Linked DNA regions of Chlorogloeopsis sp. ULAP01. The protein of the gene in region 1 binds, or shares a complex with, the protein of each later gene. Links are inferred from orthologs where the notes say so. Each region holds a gene or a part of one and is shown in the gene's direction. Other genes may lie near its edges.

What was found.
Region 2: the proteins of ndhC (region 1) and QUB80_RS07955 are in contact, whole or in part, in a cryo-EM structure (PDB 7NYH), measured with the Escherichia coli proteins. The link is inferred for Chlorogloeopsis sp. ULAP01 from one-to-one orthologs.
Region 3: the proteins of ndhC (region 1) and QUB80_RS09815 are in contact, whole or in part, in a cryo-EM structure (PDB 6ZJN), measured with the Thermus thermophilus proteins. The link is inferred for Chlorogloeopsis sp. ULAP01 from one-to-one orthologs. Residues at the interface, in WP_096411116.1 of Thermus thermophilus: Glu45, Ser46, Asn48, Pro50, Ala51, Gly52, Glu53; in WP_223903221.1 of Thermus thermophilus: Met26, Thr27, Asn29, Gly31, Pro32, His34.

The regions. Positions count from the first base shown.
Region 1 is NZ_JAUDRH010000010.1:83,143-88,179, reverse strand. Bases 1,550-4,308 are described here. They hold ndhC (photosynthetic/respiratory NAD(P)H-quinone oxidoreductase subunit C), read left to right. Parts: upstream 1,550-2,627; coding sequence 2,628-2,990; downstream 2,991-4,308. Other genes in these bases: QUB80_RS20120 (NAD(P)H-quinone oxidoreductase subunit J), read left to right, coding at 3,720-4,244; QUB80_RS20125 (NADH dehydrogenase subunit K), read left to right, coding at 2,981-3,727; QUB80_RS20135 (rubredoxin), read right to left, coding at 2,098-2,433; QUB80_RS20140 (photosynthesis system II assembly factor Ycf48), read right to left, coding at 1,550-2,012. In the rest of the region: QUB80_RS20160 (photosystem II reaction center protein J), read right to left, coding at 159-278; photosystem II reaction center protein PsbL, read right to left, coding at 349-468; psbF (cytochrome b559 subunit beta), read right to left, coding at 478-615; psbE (cytochrome b559 subunit alpha), read right to left, coding at 625-873; more of QUB80_RS20140, read right to left, coding at 990-1,549; QUB80_RS20115 (tetratricopeptide repeat protein), read right to left, coding at 4,540-5,037. UniProt on the Escherichia coli protein: NDH-1 shuttles electrons from NADH, via FMN and iron-sulfur (Fe-S) centers, to quinones in the respiratory chain. The immediate electron acceptor for the enzyme in this species is believed to be ubiquinone.
Region 2 is NZ_JAUDRH010000003.1:398,688-403,781, reverse strand. Bases 903-3,718 are described here. They hold QUB80_RS07955 (NADH-quinone oxidoreductase subunit J), read left to right. Parts: upstream 903-1,917; coding sequence 1,918-2,520; downstream 2,521-3,718. Other genes in these bases: QUB80_RS07945 (NAD(+) kinase), read left to right, coding at 2,928-3,718; nuoK (NADH-quinone oxidoreductase subunit NuoK), read left to right, coding at 2,618-2,923; ndhI (NAD(P)H-quinone oxidoreductase subunit I), read left to right, coding at 1,255-1,833; nuoH (NADH-quinone oxidoreductase subunit NuoH), read left to right, coding at 903-1,172. Also shown: more of nuoH, read left to right, coding at 54-902; more of QUB80_RS07945, read left to right, coding at 3,719-3,851; QUB80_RS07940 (ChaB family protein), read right to left, coding at 4,145-4,348; QUB80_RS07935 (YlmC/YmxH family sporulation protein), read right to left, coding at 4,438-4,782; QUB80_RS07930 (DMT family transporter), read left to right, coding at 5,039-5,094. UniProt on the Escherichia coli protein: NDH-1 shuttles electrons from NADH, via FMN and iron-sulfur (Fe-S) centers, to quinones in the respiratory chain. The immediate electron acceptor for the enzyme in this species is believed to be ubiquinone.
Region 3 is NZ_JAUDRH010000004.1:279,340-284,411, forward strand. Bases 1-2,794 are described here. They hold QUB80_RS09815 (NAD(P)H-quinone oxidoreductase subunit H), read left to right. Parts: upstream 1-702; coding sequence 703-1,887; downstream 1,888-2,794. Other genes in these bases: rsmH (16S rRNA (cytosine(1402)-N(4))-methyltransferase RsmH), read right to left, coding at 1-307; QUB80_RS09820 (mannose-1-phosphate guanyltransferase), read right to left, coding at 2,035-2,794. Also shown: more of QUB80_RS09820, read right to left, coding at 2,795-4,563; QUB80_RS09825 (hypothetical protein), read left to right, coding at 4,966-5,072.

The DNA.
Region 1 (5,037 bases):
TAACCGTTCATATCATCAACCAAACCCTCCCCTACTACCTACTAACAAAAACACAAAAATGATACCGCCCGTCTCTATGAGATAGGCGGTTTTTTCATACTGATTTTTAAACCAGTGCTAAAAAATTCGAGACCGTTTTTATGCGGCTCATGCCAATTTTAAACAGATGAGCCAATTCCGGCATAGGCTCCATAGAAGAAAATGCCTACAACCGTAATTACACCTAAGCCCGCGATTGTCGCAACAACCCACAAAGGAATTCTCCCACTTTCAGACACTGTATTCTCCTCCCTAAACAAAAAAATCAACGCAGGTTAAATAAACAAAAATTAATACCAATGCTTCCAGTTAGTTAAAGAAGTAACTGGAAAACAAAATCCCCAGAACAAAAACTAATAGCAGTCCCAGGTATAAAGAAGTCCGGTTTAATTCAACCGGCTGATTATTAGGGTTGGTGTTTCTTTCCATTGTTCTCTCCTAGCGTTGAATGAACTGCATTGCGGCGATCGCGCCCAAAAAGAATACAGTAGGCACAGCTAGGGTGTGAACTGCCAGCCATCTGACGGTAAAAATTGGATATTGTACTGGTTGGTTAACGTTGCTGCCGCTAGTCATAATTTCAAACTACTTTGCAATAAATTCTTCAACTTGTTGTTTTGCATCAAAACGGTTATTCACAATCGGCAATTCTTGCCGTTCTTGGGTGTAATATTCGTTCGGGCGAGGTGTGCCAAACACATCATACGCCAAGCCTGTACTCACAAATAACCAACCTGCGATAAATAAGGCAGGAATGGTGATGCTGTGAATTACCCAATAGCGAACGCTGGTAATAATATCCGAAAACGGACGTTCTCCAGTACTACCTGACATTTAGATTCCTACCTCCGTCATCTATTGTTAATTAATTTATTATCCTACAAAGTTAAGAAAGAGTTACAAGTTGCAACTTCTTTCTCATAATTAGGAGTTAATACCTGTGTTGTTACCTAAGCTGCTTCTGATTTGGCAGTAGGTGCAATATTGGGTTGATATTTAAGTAAGATCCCGCGATCGCCAATTACAAATCCTTGTTCTGGTGATAAGAAAACTATTTTGTAAAAATTGGCAGGCACATTTTCAACATCACGGTCTTTTTCCCAAGTTTTGCCACCATCAGAACTCTTTAATAAATTGGCGCTGCCACCACTGATCCAAATTTCCTCAGGCGTGCGATATGCCAAATCAAGCAAACCCCAACTAGTAGACACTTCTGGATATTGCACTTCCAACCATTTGTCAGGGTTAGCTGGATCGCTAAATTGCACCTGCCCCCCCCGTGCTAGCATCCACATTTGTCCACTTTCTGTAAAGCCCATGTTTTCCACTCGTCGGGAACTATTGCGGTTGTGAGGTACCCAAGCATTTACACCTGGTTCCCAAGTTGAGTAAAAGTTACCTTTGGCAGAAACAGCAACGTATTTGCCATCAGCAGAACGTTCCATATTTCGCACTACACCAACTGCTTCTTCCACTTGCGCTTTCCAGTTTTGACCTCCATCTGTTGTCTTGTATATTGCTCCTACATCAGTAGCCATTTCAGCTGTTTTGGCTCCTAGCGCTAGAACATTAATCGGATTACCTGGTAACTTTTCACTTAGAGGGATGCGCGACCAAGAATTACCTTCATCAGTGCTATGCAGCAACAGAGAAGGTTCACCGACAATCCACCCTTCTTTGGCAGCAAAACTGACAGAGTTAAAGCGATATTTGTCGTCATCTAGTTGCAATTTTATTGGTTGCCAGGTATTGCCACCGTCTTTGGTTTCCAAAAGTGTAGCGTTACTACCTACTAAATAGCCGTGTTTAGGATTGTCAGTAAAGGCTATATCCAGTAGTTTTGCTTCTGTCGGTACGGAAATGACTTCCCAAGGGTTGTAACTTGTTGAAGGAACATTACTACAACCAACACACATTAAAACAACAGCAAATAAGGCAAATATTCGTTGCCAGATTCTCACTTTTGAGCGCATTTTTGTATTTATTAGTTTTTTGTTAATTTGTCTAGAATTTCCTGTGGGTAGGGCAGAACCCTACCTAAACTCTTAAAAACGTGACTTATTGCAAGCCATAAAGACTCATGAAAAATAAGAAACCAAGAGCCAAAGCACCAAAAATCAAAAGACTTTTTTGAGTTGGCGTCAAATTATTGACACCCAAACCATAGCCGAGATTTTCTTGGAAGCCAGAAGCTTTACCCGCAGGGCCGATATTGGTGAAAGCGTTCTTCTTGGCACTGCAAACTGGACAGCGCCAATTCAAGGGCAGTTCTGCAAAAGGCGTGCCTGGGAGAATGTCATTTTTTTCATCTCCCTTATTCGGTTCATAGACGTAACCGCAGGCACGACACTCGTAGCGGTCTAAAACTGGATTTTCAACAGCTTGGTCGCTCATAGCCGTAGCATGGGTGAGGGTCAAAGCTTAAACTTACGTTAAAAATTATGACATAACTGTTAGGTTTTTCTATCACTGACAAAAAGGAATCAAATTACCTTTAGTCTGTTTTCCAAATTTCAGAATAGTCAAATCGATATAATGTAAAAGAAGGTAACAGAGTTATTAGCACTATATAGCGGTAGATATTCATTGTGTTTGTCCTTAGCGGTTACGAGTACCTTCTAGGCTTCTTAATTATCTGTAGCCTAGTGCCAGCCTTAGCTCTATCTGCGTCCAAGCTCCTGCGGCCTAGCGGTCGCAACCCAGAACGGCGCACTACTTACGAATCGGGCATGGAACCTATTGGCGGAGCCTGGATTCAGTTCAATATCCGCTACTATATGTTTGCCCTAGTATTCGTCGTGTTTGATGTGGAGACAGTGTTCTTATATCCTTGGGCAGTTGCTTTCCACCGTCTGGGCTTATTGGCATTTGTTGAAGCACTAATTTTTATTGCAATTCTTGTAGTTGCCCTAGTTTATGCATGGCGTAAAGGAGCATTGGAATGGTCTTAGATGCTAATTTAACAGCGAAAGATGTGGAACAACAGCAAAAAGAGCGCATTCTCAGCCCAATTGGGCGTCCGACAGTGACTCAAGAGTTGTCAGAAAATGTCATTTTGACAACAGTTGACGATCTCTACAACTGGGCGCGACTTTCTAGTCTTTGGCCTTTACTGTTTGGTACCGCTTGCTGCTTCATTGAGTTTGCTGCTTTAATTGGTTCCCGATTTGACTTTGACCGCTTCGGATTAATTCCCCGTTCTAGCCCTCGGCAAGCCGATTTGATTATTACAGCAGGTACAATCACGATGAAGATGGCTCCTCAACTGGTGCGTCTTTATGAACAAATGCCTGAGCCAAAGTATGTGATTGCAATGGGGGCTTGTACAATTACTGGTGGAATGTTCAGCGTAGATTCACCTACAGCAGTGCGTGGAGTCGATAAACTGATTCCAGTGGATGTATACTTACCCGGTTGCCCACCACGTCCAGAAGCAATTATCGATGCAATTATCAAGTTGCGGAAGAAAATAGCTAATGATTCGATCCAAGAGCGTGGTGTAATTAAACAAACCCATCGCTACTACAGTACGACTCACAACATGAAGTCAGTACCCCAAGTCCACACTGGTAAATATTTGCTCTCTGATACTCGCGTTACACCACCGAAGGAATTAACAGAAGCAATCGGGTTGCCTGTACCTCCTGCTCTGTTGACTGCGAAGAAGGAGGAGACAAATCGTGGCTGAAGAATCAAAACCAGTACCAGTAGAGGAACAATCCTTAGTCAAAGCAGGCAAAACTTCTCAGTGGTTGACGGAAAATGGTTTTGCTAATGAGGCCTTAGCACCTGATGCAAATGGGGTAGAGATAATTAAGGTAGAACCTGATTTTTTGTTACCAATTTGTACTGCCCTTTATGCTTACGGGTTTAATTATCTTCAGTGCCAGTGTGGTATTGATTTAGGCCCTGGACAGGATTTGGTCAGTATGTATCACTTGGTCAAAGTCAGTGATAATGTTGATCAGGCAGAAGAAGTACGTATTAAAGTTTTCTTACCTAGAGAAAATCCCAGAGTGCCTTCAGTTTACTGGATCTGGAAGACGGCTGATTGGCAAGAGCGTGAATCTTACGATATGTTCGGGATAGTCTATGAGGGACACCCAGATTTGAAGCGTATTTTAATGCCAGAAGATTGGGTTGGTTGGCCTTTGCGTAAGGATTACGTTTCACCTGACTTTTATGAGTTGCAAGACGCTTATTAGAGCGTGTAGCATTTTACCTTCCTACCCCTCTTTTGTTGCACAGAGGGGTAATTGATTATTTAGGTGCAGATTAACTAAAAAACAGGCTAATTTAATTTTTTTTGCTAAAGCTTACATAATTTAAGTATTTGTGAGCGTCTTTTGAAAAAATATGAAGTGATTCGTAAACGTCCATCTGTGAAACAAAAGTAATTAGAAATATCGCCAAAGAAGAAGTAAAAGATAGTTCAAGTTAATACACAAGATTATTGTTAGGAGTCATAGTAGCTGAAAATTTTACTTAGCTTATCTCATCTCACACTCCTAACTCGCGTAGCGTAGCTTCTACCCTAGTGACACTGTCATATTTACCCTGTTGTTCGTACAAGTCCCGTGCTTTTCTAAAAATAGCGATCGCTTCTTTCGCTTTACCTTGCTTTTTTAACATAGCTCCTCGCAATTCATAAACTTGAGGATTTTTGGGAGCAAGCTTCACTGCTTCCTCGTATGCCCACTGTACACTTTTGTAGTCTCCAAGTCGCAGCAGAATAGTTGCTAATCCTACATAAGCATTAACGTTACTACGATTCATCTGGATCGCCCGACGATAAGCTTCTTTGGCTCTGGCATTATCTCCTAAGTTGCCACTAACGTAGCCAAGAGCATATTGATAATCACTATTATTGGGATTGAGAGCAGTAGCACGACGATAAGCGTTTAAAGCTGCTGAATAATTTCCTTGCAATGCATATAAATAACCGATGCCAGAATAAATAGAGGCATTTTTTGGCTCTAATTCTGCTGCTTGTTGATA
Region 2 (5,094 bases), on another replicon or contig:
CATACTTCATAACTTCAAACTTCTGTCTTGAGTTGACTTCAAGAGCAACAAACATGAATTCAGGAATTGATCTGCAAGGAACTTTTATTGAGTCCCTCATGGATTTGGGACTGCCAGGTGACTTAGCCAAAGCGATTTGGATGCCACTGCCAATGATCCTAATGATTATTGGTGCGACGGTGGGAGTACTAACTTGTGTATGGCTAGAACGGAAGATTTCGGCAGCAGCACAGCAGCGGATTGGTCCTGAATACATTGGCCCTTTGGGTTTGCTGGCTCCTGTGGCAGACGGTCTAAAGCTGGTTTTTAAAGAAGATATCGTGCCAGCCAAATCTGACCCCTTATTGTTTACCCTTGGCCCCATCATTGTTGTATTACCAGTGTTTCTGTCTTATTTAATCGTGCCATTTGGACAGAATTTGGTAATTACGAATGTTGGCATGGGCGTATTTTTGTGGATTGCATTGTCTAGCATTCAGCCAATTGGCTTGTTAATGGCAGGCTACGCATCCAATAACAAATACTCCTTATTGGGTGGCTTGCGGGCAGCAGCACAATCCATTAGCTATGAAATTCCTTTGGCGCTAGCGGTACTAGCGATCGCTATGATGTCCAATAGTCTTAGCACCGTTGATATTGTCGATCAGCAATCAGGCTACGGCATCTTGGGGTGGAACATTTGGCGACAACCAGTAGGGTTTCTCATTTTTTGGATCTCTGCCCTTGCCGAATGTGAACGACTACCCTTTGACTTACCAGAAGCAGAAGAGGAACTGGTGGCAGGTTACCAGACTGAATATTCTGGCATGAAATTCGCTCTGTTCTACCTAAGTTCCTACGTCAACTTAGTACTTTCAGCATTACTGGTATCAGTTTTATACTTAGGCGGTTGGGATTTTCCAATTCCCATTGACGTTTTAGCTAACTGGTTTGGAGTCAGTGAAGCCAATCCAGTTCTGCAAATTATCACCGCCTCATTGGGCATCACCATGACCGTACTGAAAGCCTATCTGCTAGTATTTGTAGCAATTTTATTGCGCTGGACGGTTCCCCGCGTTCGGATCGACCAATTGCTAGATTTAGGATGGAAGTTCTTATTACCAGTTGGGTTGGTGAATTTACTATTAACCGCAGCCTTGAAATTGGCTTTTCCCGTCGCCTTTGGTGGTTAATAGTTAATAGCTAATTGCTAATAGTGTTTTTGCTGTTTTAGCAATTAGCTATCAGCAATTTTTAGTTAAAGAGAGAGACACGATGCTAAAGTTCTTCAAACAAGTTGGTGATTATGCTAAGGAAGCGGTGCAAGCCAGCCGCTATATAGGTCAGGGACTTTCTGTGACTTTTGATCATATGCGGCGGCGTCCGGTAACTGTACAATACCCTTACGAGAAACTAATTCCTGGCGAAAGATTTCGCGGTAGGATTCACTTTGAGTATGATAAGTGCATCGCCTGCGAAGTCTGTGTCAGGGTTTGTCCGATCAACCTGCCTGTAGTAGATTGGGAATTTGATAAAACCAGTAAAAAGAAAAAGCTCAAACACTACAGTATCGACTTTGGCGTTTGTATCTTCTGCGGCAACTGTGTGGAATATTGCCCAACTAACTGTTTGTCAATGACAGAAGAATATGAGCTTTCCACCTATGATCGCCACGAATTGAACTACGATAACGTGGCGTTGGGTCGTTTACCTTACAAAGTTACAAATGACCCAATGGTGACACCTTTGCGCGAATTGGTATACCTGCCTAAAGGTATTATGGATCCCCACGATTTACCAGCTGATGCGCCTCGTCCAGGTGCTCGTCCAGAAGATCTGGTGGAGAAAAGCTAATAGTTAATAGCTAATAGAACACTGGCAATGACACAATTAGCTATTAGCAATCTAGCAATTAACAGATAGCAAAGGAAAAAAACAGTGAATTTAGCCGAAGGAGTACAGGTTGTTTCGTTTGGTGTATTGGCTGTAATGATGATCGGATCGGCACTAGGTGTGGTGCTGTTCTCTAATGTCGTTCATTCTGCCTTTTTGCTGGCTGGTGTTTTTGCCAGCATTTCTGGGATGTATCTCCTATTGAATGCTGATTTTGTAGCAGCCGCACAACTGTTAATTTATGTTGGCGCGGTGAACGTGCTGATATTGTTTGCCATTATGTTGGTAAATAAACGGCAGGATTTTTCTCCCTTTCCCACTGCTTGGGTGCGTAAAGCCCTCACAGCTGTGGTGAGTTTAGGATTATTTGCGCTGCTGAGTACAATGGTGTTGGCAACGCCTTGGTCTCGTTCTACTGCTATTCCTGTAGGAGATCCGATTGTTGTGATTGGGCAGCATTTCTTCAGTGACTTTTTGCTGCCTTTTGAAGTTGCTTCCGTTCTGTTATTAATGGCAATGGTGGGTGCAATTATTCTGGCACGTCGCGAATATCTACCAGAAGCGGCTCCATCCGAACTGCCGCAAACTGTTTTGACATTACCAGAACGCCCCAGAGAACTAATATCGGCAGGAAGCGACAACGAATAATAGTTAATGGTCAATGGTTAATGGCAATGAACAATTAATGATTAACTATTAGCAACAAGCATCTTTCAGGGAAAAATTCAGTAGGGATACAGTTATTATGCAGCTTGAGTACTTTTTATTACTAGCAGCCGCTTTGTTCTGCATTGGCATCTATGGCTTGATTACCAGCCGCAATGCTGTGCGAGTATTAATGTCAATTGAGTTGCTGCTTAATGCTGTGAATTTGAACTTAATGGCTTTTTCCAACTTCCTGGATTCAACAGCGATCAAAGGTCAGGTTTTCACTGTATTTGTGATCACCGTAGCGGCAGCTGAAGCGGCGGTGGGTTTGGCGATCGTGCTAGCAATCTATCGTAACCGCGATACTGTCGATATGGAGCAGTTTAATCTCCTCAAATGGTAACACTGTGGATCTCAAGCAGGTAATTATTGCTTACAAAGCAAGAGACGCTCAAAGCAAACGCTGGGCAGAAACTTGTGCGAAACAACTAGAGAATCGCCAATGCCAGGTTCTAATGGGGCCAAGCGGGCCAAAAGATAACCCTTATCCAGTGTTTTTGGCTTCGGCAGGGCAACCAATAGATCTGGCTTTGGTGCTTGGTGGTGATGGCACTGTTTTAACTGGTGCAAGACATTTAGCCCCAGCTGGCATCCCCATTCTAGGAGTGAATGTAGGAGGACACCTGGGGTTTTTAACTGAATCAGTGGATGAGTTTCAAGATACAGAAAAAGTTTGGGATAGACTTTTGGAGGATCGCTACGCTATCCAAAGGCGGATGATGGTGCAAGCTGGGGTGTATGAAGGGCATGGTAGTAATTTAGAACCCGTGAGCGAACGCTATCTCGCTTTGAATGAAATGTGTGTTAAACCCGCTTCTGCCGATCGCATGATTACCTCAATTCTAGAAATGGAAATTGATGGCGAGGTAGTCGATCAATACGTAGGAGACGGGTTAATAGTCGCGACTCCCACTGGTTCTACTGGCTACACGGTTTCTGCTAATGGCCCAATTATACATGATGGTATGGAAGCCATTACCATTACTCCCATTTGTCCGATGAGTCTTTCTAACCGCCCCGTCGTTTTACCCCCTGGCTCAGTTGTAAGTATTTGGCCTTTGGGAGATTACGATTTGAGTACAAAATTGTGGATGGATGGGGTATTAGCTACTTCAATTTGGCCTGGACATCGCGTTGATGTGCGCATGGCAGAATGTCGGGCTAAGTTTATTATTTTGCGGGAAAATAATTCGTATTATCAGACACTGCGGGAGAAGTTATTGTGGGCAGGGACAAGGGTTCGCTACAGTAGTACTAATCATGCGAATTGATGAATATGAGCAATTTCTTGCTCTGATGCCCAACCGTAGCTTTTAATACCAAATCTAAATCTAAAACCCTCTTCTACTCTACAGACTGTAAGCCTACACAGCAGTGTTTTTTTAGCGTGCGTTAGGACGATAGTCCGTAACGCACCATCAACTCTCCCAAAAATGGTGGTTTATGCTTCGCTAACCTAATCTACATTTATTGAATAATTTAATCTTTATTTACCTTAATTTCTACTAGTTTAGTACACTCCACCTATGGCTTCCTGCCCTAAACCAGTTAAGATATAAATTTTTTATTCTGGCTTTTGACGCCATTGTCCATCTTCACCTTTTTCGTAATCTCTTTTTACTGCACTCCAGGCAACACGGAAAGCACTTTCTTCAGAATTGTATTCTTTTTCAGCACTATTAAAAGCAGCTAGAAAAATTTCTTGAGCGTGCTTGGGTAGATGTTCTTTGATAGAATCTGGTAAATCACTGATATTTTGATAGGGCATAGTTCTAGCAATTTTAAATGTTAAAAAAACTCAATTATCACTTATAAGCTAATCATCCTAAAAATTCACTTCTACTACGTTATCTATAACTATTCACCTAATAAATATTCCAATTCAGCTTTTAACGCTATAACATCTGCAACTCTTGCCACTAGTAAATTTTCTTTACCAGCATCATTTAAACGTACTTTCCAATAACGAATACTATCTGAGTTATTCATCCAAAAATCTATGACTGTACCCACAACTTCATCTTTGTCCCAACCCCATTTTTGCGGTACTGGTTCCACAGATTCTATCAATGCATCTAAAGTACACATATGTGTTGCTATGTATTCTACTCCTTTATATTGTGGTTTTTGTAATGTTTTTTGTTGGTGATTAAAAAAGTTTAAAACTGGAGAGACTCCTACAATATCAAAAGTATATTTCATGTTCACATCCTTATTATTAATCTGTAATTTTTAATTTATTAATGATAGAATTTCACATTAAAATTACATCCATAAAAAGTATTATTGCAGTCTATATCATCAGTAGTAATTTTAGGGAAGTCTTAGCACTGAAGTAGTATGAGTGCTAATATTTGTGCCATCAAAATTTAGCAGTAATGAGCATTGAGTGCTAATGTTTATACAGGTATTTATCTTAAAAATATGAAATTTTTTTTGTTTTTGAAAAGGGGTAGAGATGATTTTTAATATTTTGTTAAAATCATCATTTACAGCTTTTCAAGGTGAAATAGC
Region 3 (5,072 bases), on another replicon or contig:
CGTCAAAAGTATGAGATGGGTACTTATAAGCAGCAAAATTACTGTGAATAAAACTAACTCTCTCCCCAAACTCTGCTAAGTTCTTCTTCGCTGCTGCCAATGCATCTTCATCGCGATCGAGCGCCGTTACTCGTACATCTGGTACCGCTTCAAGAATTAGCCGAGTATGCCCACCACCACCTACCGTTGCATCAAGATAATTTCCCCTCGAATGCACTGCTAAACCTTCAATAACTTCTTTTGGTAAGACGGGAATATGGGAAAAAATTGGTTCTTCGATATCTAATGCTTGCGAGGAATGAGACATATAAACTGGTGCAGAAATGGACAATGAGGACACGAACTTCAACGACACGGACGAGTTCAATATTGAGTATCTGAACCAATATATCAAAATGCTCTTGATTTAAAGTCATACTTATGCATAGCAGCGTAATCAAACACCAATGGAACCTATAGCAATCTTCTAGAATGCTTATAGATAGTTCTGTAAGTAGAAATCAGCTTGCCTACACCCATCTCAATATAATTAGATTAGTTAAATGCAATCAAAACGCATGAATCCCACAACATAAATTTGTTGATTTTAGGGTATTCGTAGCAAATATATCTTCAAAAGGCCACCCGAACTCAAAAAGTCAAACACATTTCCAAGTAGGGGTTACTGGCTTCATCGTTCACAAACGGGAGAACACTGAATTTATGGCAAGAATAGAAACCCGCACTGAACCTATGGTGCTGAACATGGGGCCTCACCATCCCTCAATGCACGGGGTTCTGCGGTTAATTGTGACTTTGGATGGCGAGGATGTCGTTGATTGTGAACCGGTAATCGGCTACTTGCATCGGGGAATGGAAAAAATTGCGGAAAACCGCACCAATCTCCAGTATGTCCCCTATGTGAGTCGTTGGGACTATGCGGCGGGTATGTTCAATGAAGCCGTTACCGTTAATGCTCCAGAAAAGTTAGCGGGCATTACCGTTCCCAAACGCGCCAGTTACATCCGCGTGATTATGCTGGAGTTAAACCGCATCGCCAACCACTTGTTGTGGTTTGGCCCTTTCCTTGCGGACGTAGGCGCTCAAACTCCCTTTTTCTATCAGTTCCGCGAACGAGAAATGATTTACGATCTGTGGGAAGCAGCCACAGGTTATCGCATGGTTAACAATAACTACTTCCGGATTGGAGGAGTAGCAGTTGACTTGCCCTATGGTTGGGTTGACAAGTGCATGGACTTCTGCGACTACTTCTTGCCCAAGGTAGACGAGTACGAGCGCTTGGTTACCAATAACCCCATCTTCCGCCGTCGGGTAGAGGGTATTGGCACCATCACCCGCGATGAGGCAATTAACTGGGGACTTTCTGGGCCGATGCTACGTGCTTCTGGCGTGAAGTGGGATTTGCGCAAAGTAGACCATTATGAATGTTACGATGACTTCGACTGGGAAGTCCAGTGGGAAACTGCTGGTGATTGTTTAGCCCGTTATATGGTGCGGATGCGGGAAATGCGCGAATCTGTGAAGATTCTCAAGCAAGCTCTAAAAGCGCTTCCGGGAGGCCCATACGAAAATTTGGAAGCCAAGCGGATGCAAGCTGGGCCTAAATCTGAGTGGGATGCGTTTGATTATCAGTATATTGCCAAGAAAGTTGCTCCTACCTTTAAAATTCCCAAAGGTGAAATCTACTCCCGTGTAGAAAGCGGCAAAGGAGAATTGGGAATTTATTTGGTTGGGGATGATAACGTTTTCCCTTGGCGTTGGAAGGTTCGCCCGGCAGATTTCAATAACCTACAAATTCTTCCTCATCTGCTGCGGGGTGTGAAGGTAGCAGATATTGTAGTGATTTTGGGTAGTATTGATGTGATTATGGGGTCGGTAGACCGCTAAGTATTAGTAGGGTAGGCAATGCCTACTCTACAGCAATTTATTTTTTCCACATCCCAATTCCCATAACTTAGTAATCAAAAAGCTGCTTTGATAAGGAACAGGGAATCAAGAACTACTGTTACCTGTTCCCTGTTCCCTGTTCCCTATTTACACTTCTGCCACTAATTGTTCTTGTTCTTTTTCTACAAATACCTGAACACGGGTACGGTACTGTCTCAAAGTTTCATCCACCCAATCGCGATCATGACTGTTGGCGTACAAATGTACGAGTGGTTCGCTAGCATCTGGTAAAACTAGCACCCAACTGTCATCGTGAGGTTGACAAATTTTTACCCCATCTATTAATTCTAGGTTTTGGGCTGGGTGAGTTTCCACTAAGTAGCGCATCAGCGCTCCTTTGGCTGTCCAAGGGCAACGAATTGTGTGAGATCTGTGAATCACACGCGGTAATTCCGCTCGCACAGAAGCAAGCGATCGCTCCTGAATTGTCAGCATTTCTATAATCTTGGCGATACAGAACATTGAGTCAAACCCTGGATGCAGTTGCGGGAAAATGAAACCCGTGTCTGCACTACCTCCCAAAACTACATTTGTAGTTTTGTAACTTGCTTCCATCAGTGCTGTGGGATTTGCCTTGGTGCGAATCACTCTGCCATCGTGGCGACGGGCAATTTGTTCTACAGCGCTGGATGCATGCACTGGTACAACGACTGTCCCTCTAGGATTAGAAGTTAAGATCATGTCTACCATGAGTGCTGTTAACATTTCGCCACGAATCGGTATGCCAGATTCATCGACTAAAATCAGTTGTTCACCATTCGCCGATACTTGAACACCAAAGTTAGCTTTCAATGCCTCCACTACCTGCCCTAACTGTGCCAGTAGGGCTTCGCGATCGGTAGTAGACACTGCTGTTTTATTGAGACTAGCATTAAGTACTACCGCATCTGCCCCATATTTATCTAACATTTGCGGTAGCACCGCACCAGACACGGCATAAACGTAGTCAATTACCACTTTGGCACGACTGTTACGCAGTGTATCAATGTGTAAGAGCTTTTCAAAAGCTGTGCAATAAATGTCAACTACTTGGCTGGGATAGGCAACATCACCAATTTCATGAATGAGCGATCGCCGCATATCTTCTTTGAAGTAAGCTCCTTCAATTTTCTTTTCTTGGGCTTTGGAAATATTAATACCCTTGGCATCCAAAAATTCGATCAAAATGTAATCTGGGCGATCGGGATGCACCCGCACGTGGATACCGCCAGCTACTCCCATCGTTGGTATAACTGTCCGCGCGATCGGGATAGCTGTAGCATCCAGGTTCTGAATATTAATACCCACCGACATCAAACCAGCAATTAGCGATCGGGTAACCATCCGAGAGATATTTCTTTGATCGCGCGAAACTGTGACTTTAGAACCAGGTTTCAAAGTCGAACCATAGGCAGCACCCAACTTCACCGCAAATTCTGGGGTAATATCAATATTCGCTAATCCTTGTACACCCCGTTGTCCAAACAAGTTACGTTGAGCAGTGTTACCCCAAATTAAATTAATATTTAAAATTGCCCCAGACTCTATCTTTTTACTTGGCCAGACTCGTACACTCGGACTAATTTGGGCCTCTTCTCCTACGGTTGATAATGAACCGACTACAGCAGCTTCCAATACATGAGCACGACGATCTACACGAGTACCACGAGAAATCACACAAGCCGACAAATGTGCCTCATCGCCTATAATTGCTCCATTCCAAACAATTGGGCGTTTGAGATTAGCATCAGCGCCGATGGTGACATTATCTCCAATTACGGTTCCTGCTTCAATATTAACTCTGGCACCGATGCGACAATTGTCACCAATAATGGCAGGAGTTTCAACTATAGCAGAGGGGTCTATATAAGTATTTTGACCAACCCATAAGCCTGGAGAAATTTCCTGATAAGGAAAGTCAAGTTTCACTTTCCGATCTAAAGCATCATATTGAGCATCTCGATAGGCGTCTAAGTGACCAACATCGCACCAGTAGCCTTTAGCGATGTAACCATACATTGGCTCGCCTTTTTCTAGTAATAACGGAAATAAATCTTTAGAGAAGTCAGATTCTTGATTAGCGGGTAAGTACTCTAAAACTTCTGGTTCTAGAATATAAGCGCCGGTGTTAACAGTATCAGAAAAGATTTCGCTAGTAGAAGGTTTTTCTAAAAAACGGCGAATTCTGTCTTCTTCATCAGTAATTACGACTCCAAATTCAATTGGATTGGGAACGCGGGTTAAAATCAAAGTTGCTTTTGATTTTTTTTGTTTGTGAAATTCAATTGCTGCACTCAGGTCAAAATCTGTAATACTATCTCCACTAATTACCAAAAATGTTTCATCCAAAAGTTCGGCAATATTTTTCACGCAGCCAGCAGTACCCAAAGGTTGATCTTCTTCTACAGCGTAAGTAATTTGTACGCCAAAATCATTACCGTCTTGAAAATAATCCCGTAAAGCATCAGGTAAATAATGCAGTGTAGCAATTATTTCTGTGATTTCGTGTCGTTTGAGAAGATTAATAATATGTTCGGCAATCGGTCGGTTTAGAATTGGTACCATCGGTTTCGGGAGATCGCAAGTTAGCGGACGAAGTCGCGTTCCCGATCCTCCTGCCATCAGTACTGCTCGCATACAATCCTCCTTGAGCTATTTGCACCACTTGCTGCGTTAAGACCAATCAGATAAACTTTTTCTTCTTTCTTTAGTCTCCTACGGATGTTGAAATTTGAGGAACTTCCACAAGATGCATCTAGGAAGACGTAAGTAAAACTACTCTCCACACTAGCTTGTTTGGTAGGGGATAGGGAACAGGAGAACATGGAGACAAAAAGATCCGGGGACACGGAGAAGAATTCTTCCCTATCTTCCCTATCTTCCTCACCCACTCTCTAGGGCGCTCCCAAGGCACTGCCCCTATTTCTCCCTCTCCCCTCGCTACTCAGGGGAAGGCTGATTTAAACTGGGGTATAGAGGTTTATAAATTGACTGAAATGCCGAACTACGGTGTTTAAGTATGTTTTATTAATGTTGGTGATGGAATACCACAGTAGTGTGGGAATGCTTAACTCAAATTTTTTTGTGGAGTTAATTGGAATGGGAGAGTTAATAGGTATCGTAGTGATAGTAGGTTACGCAGCTGG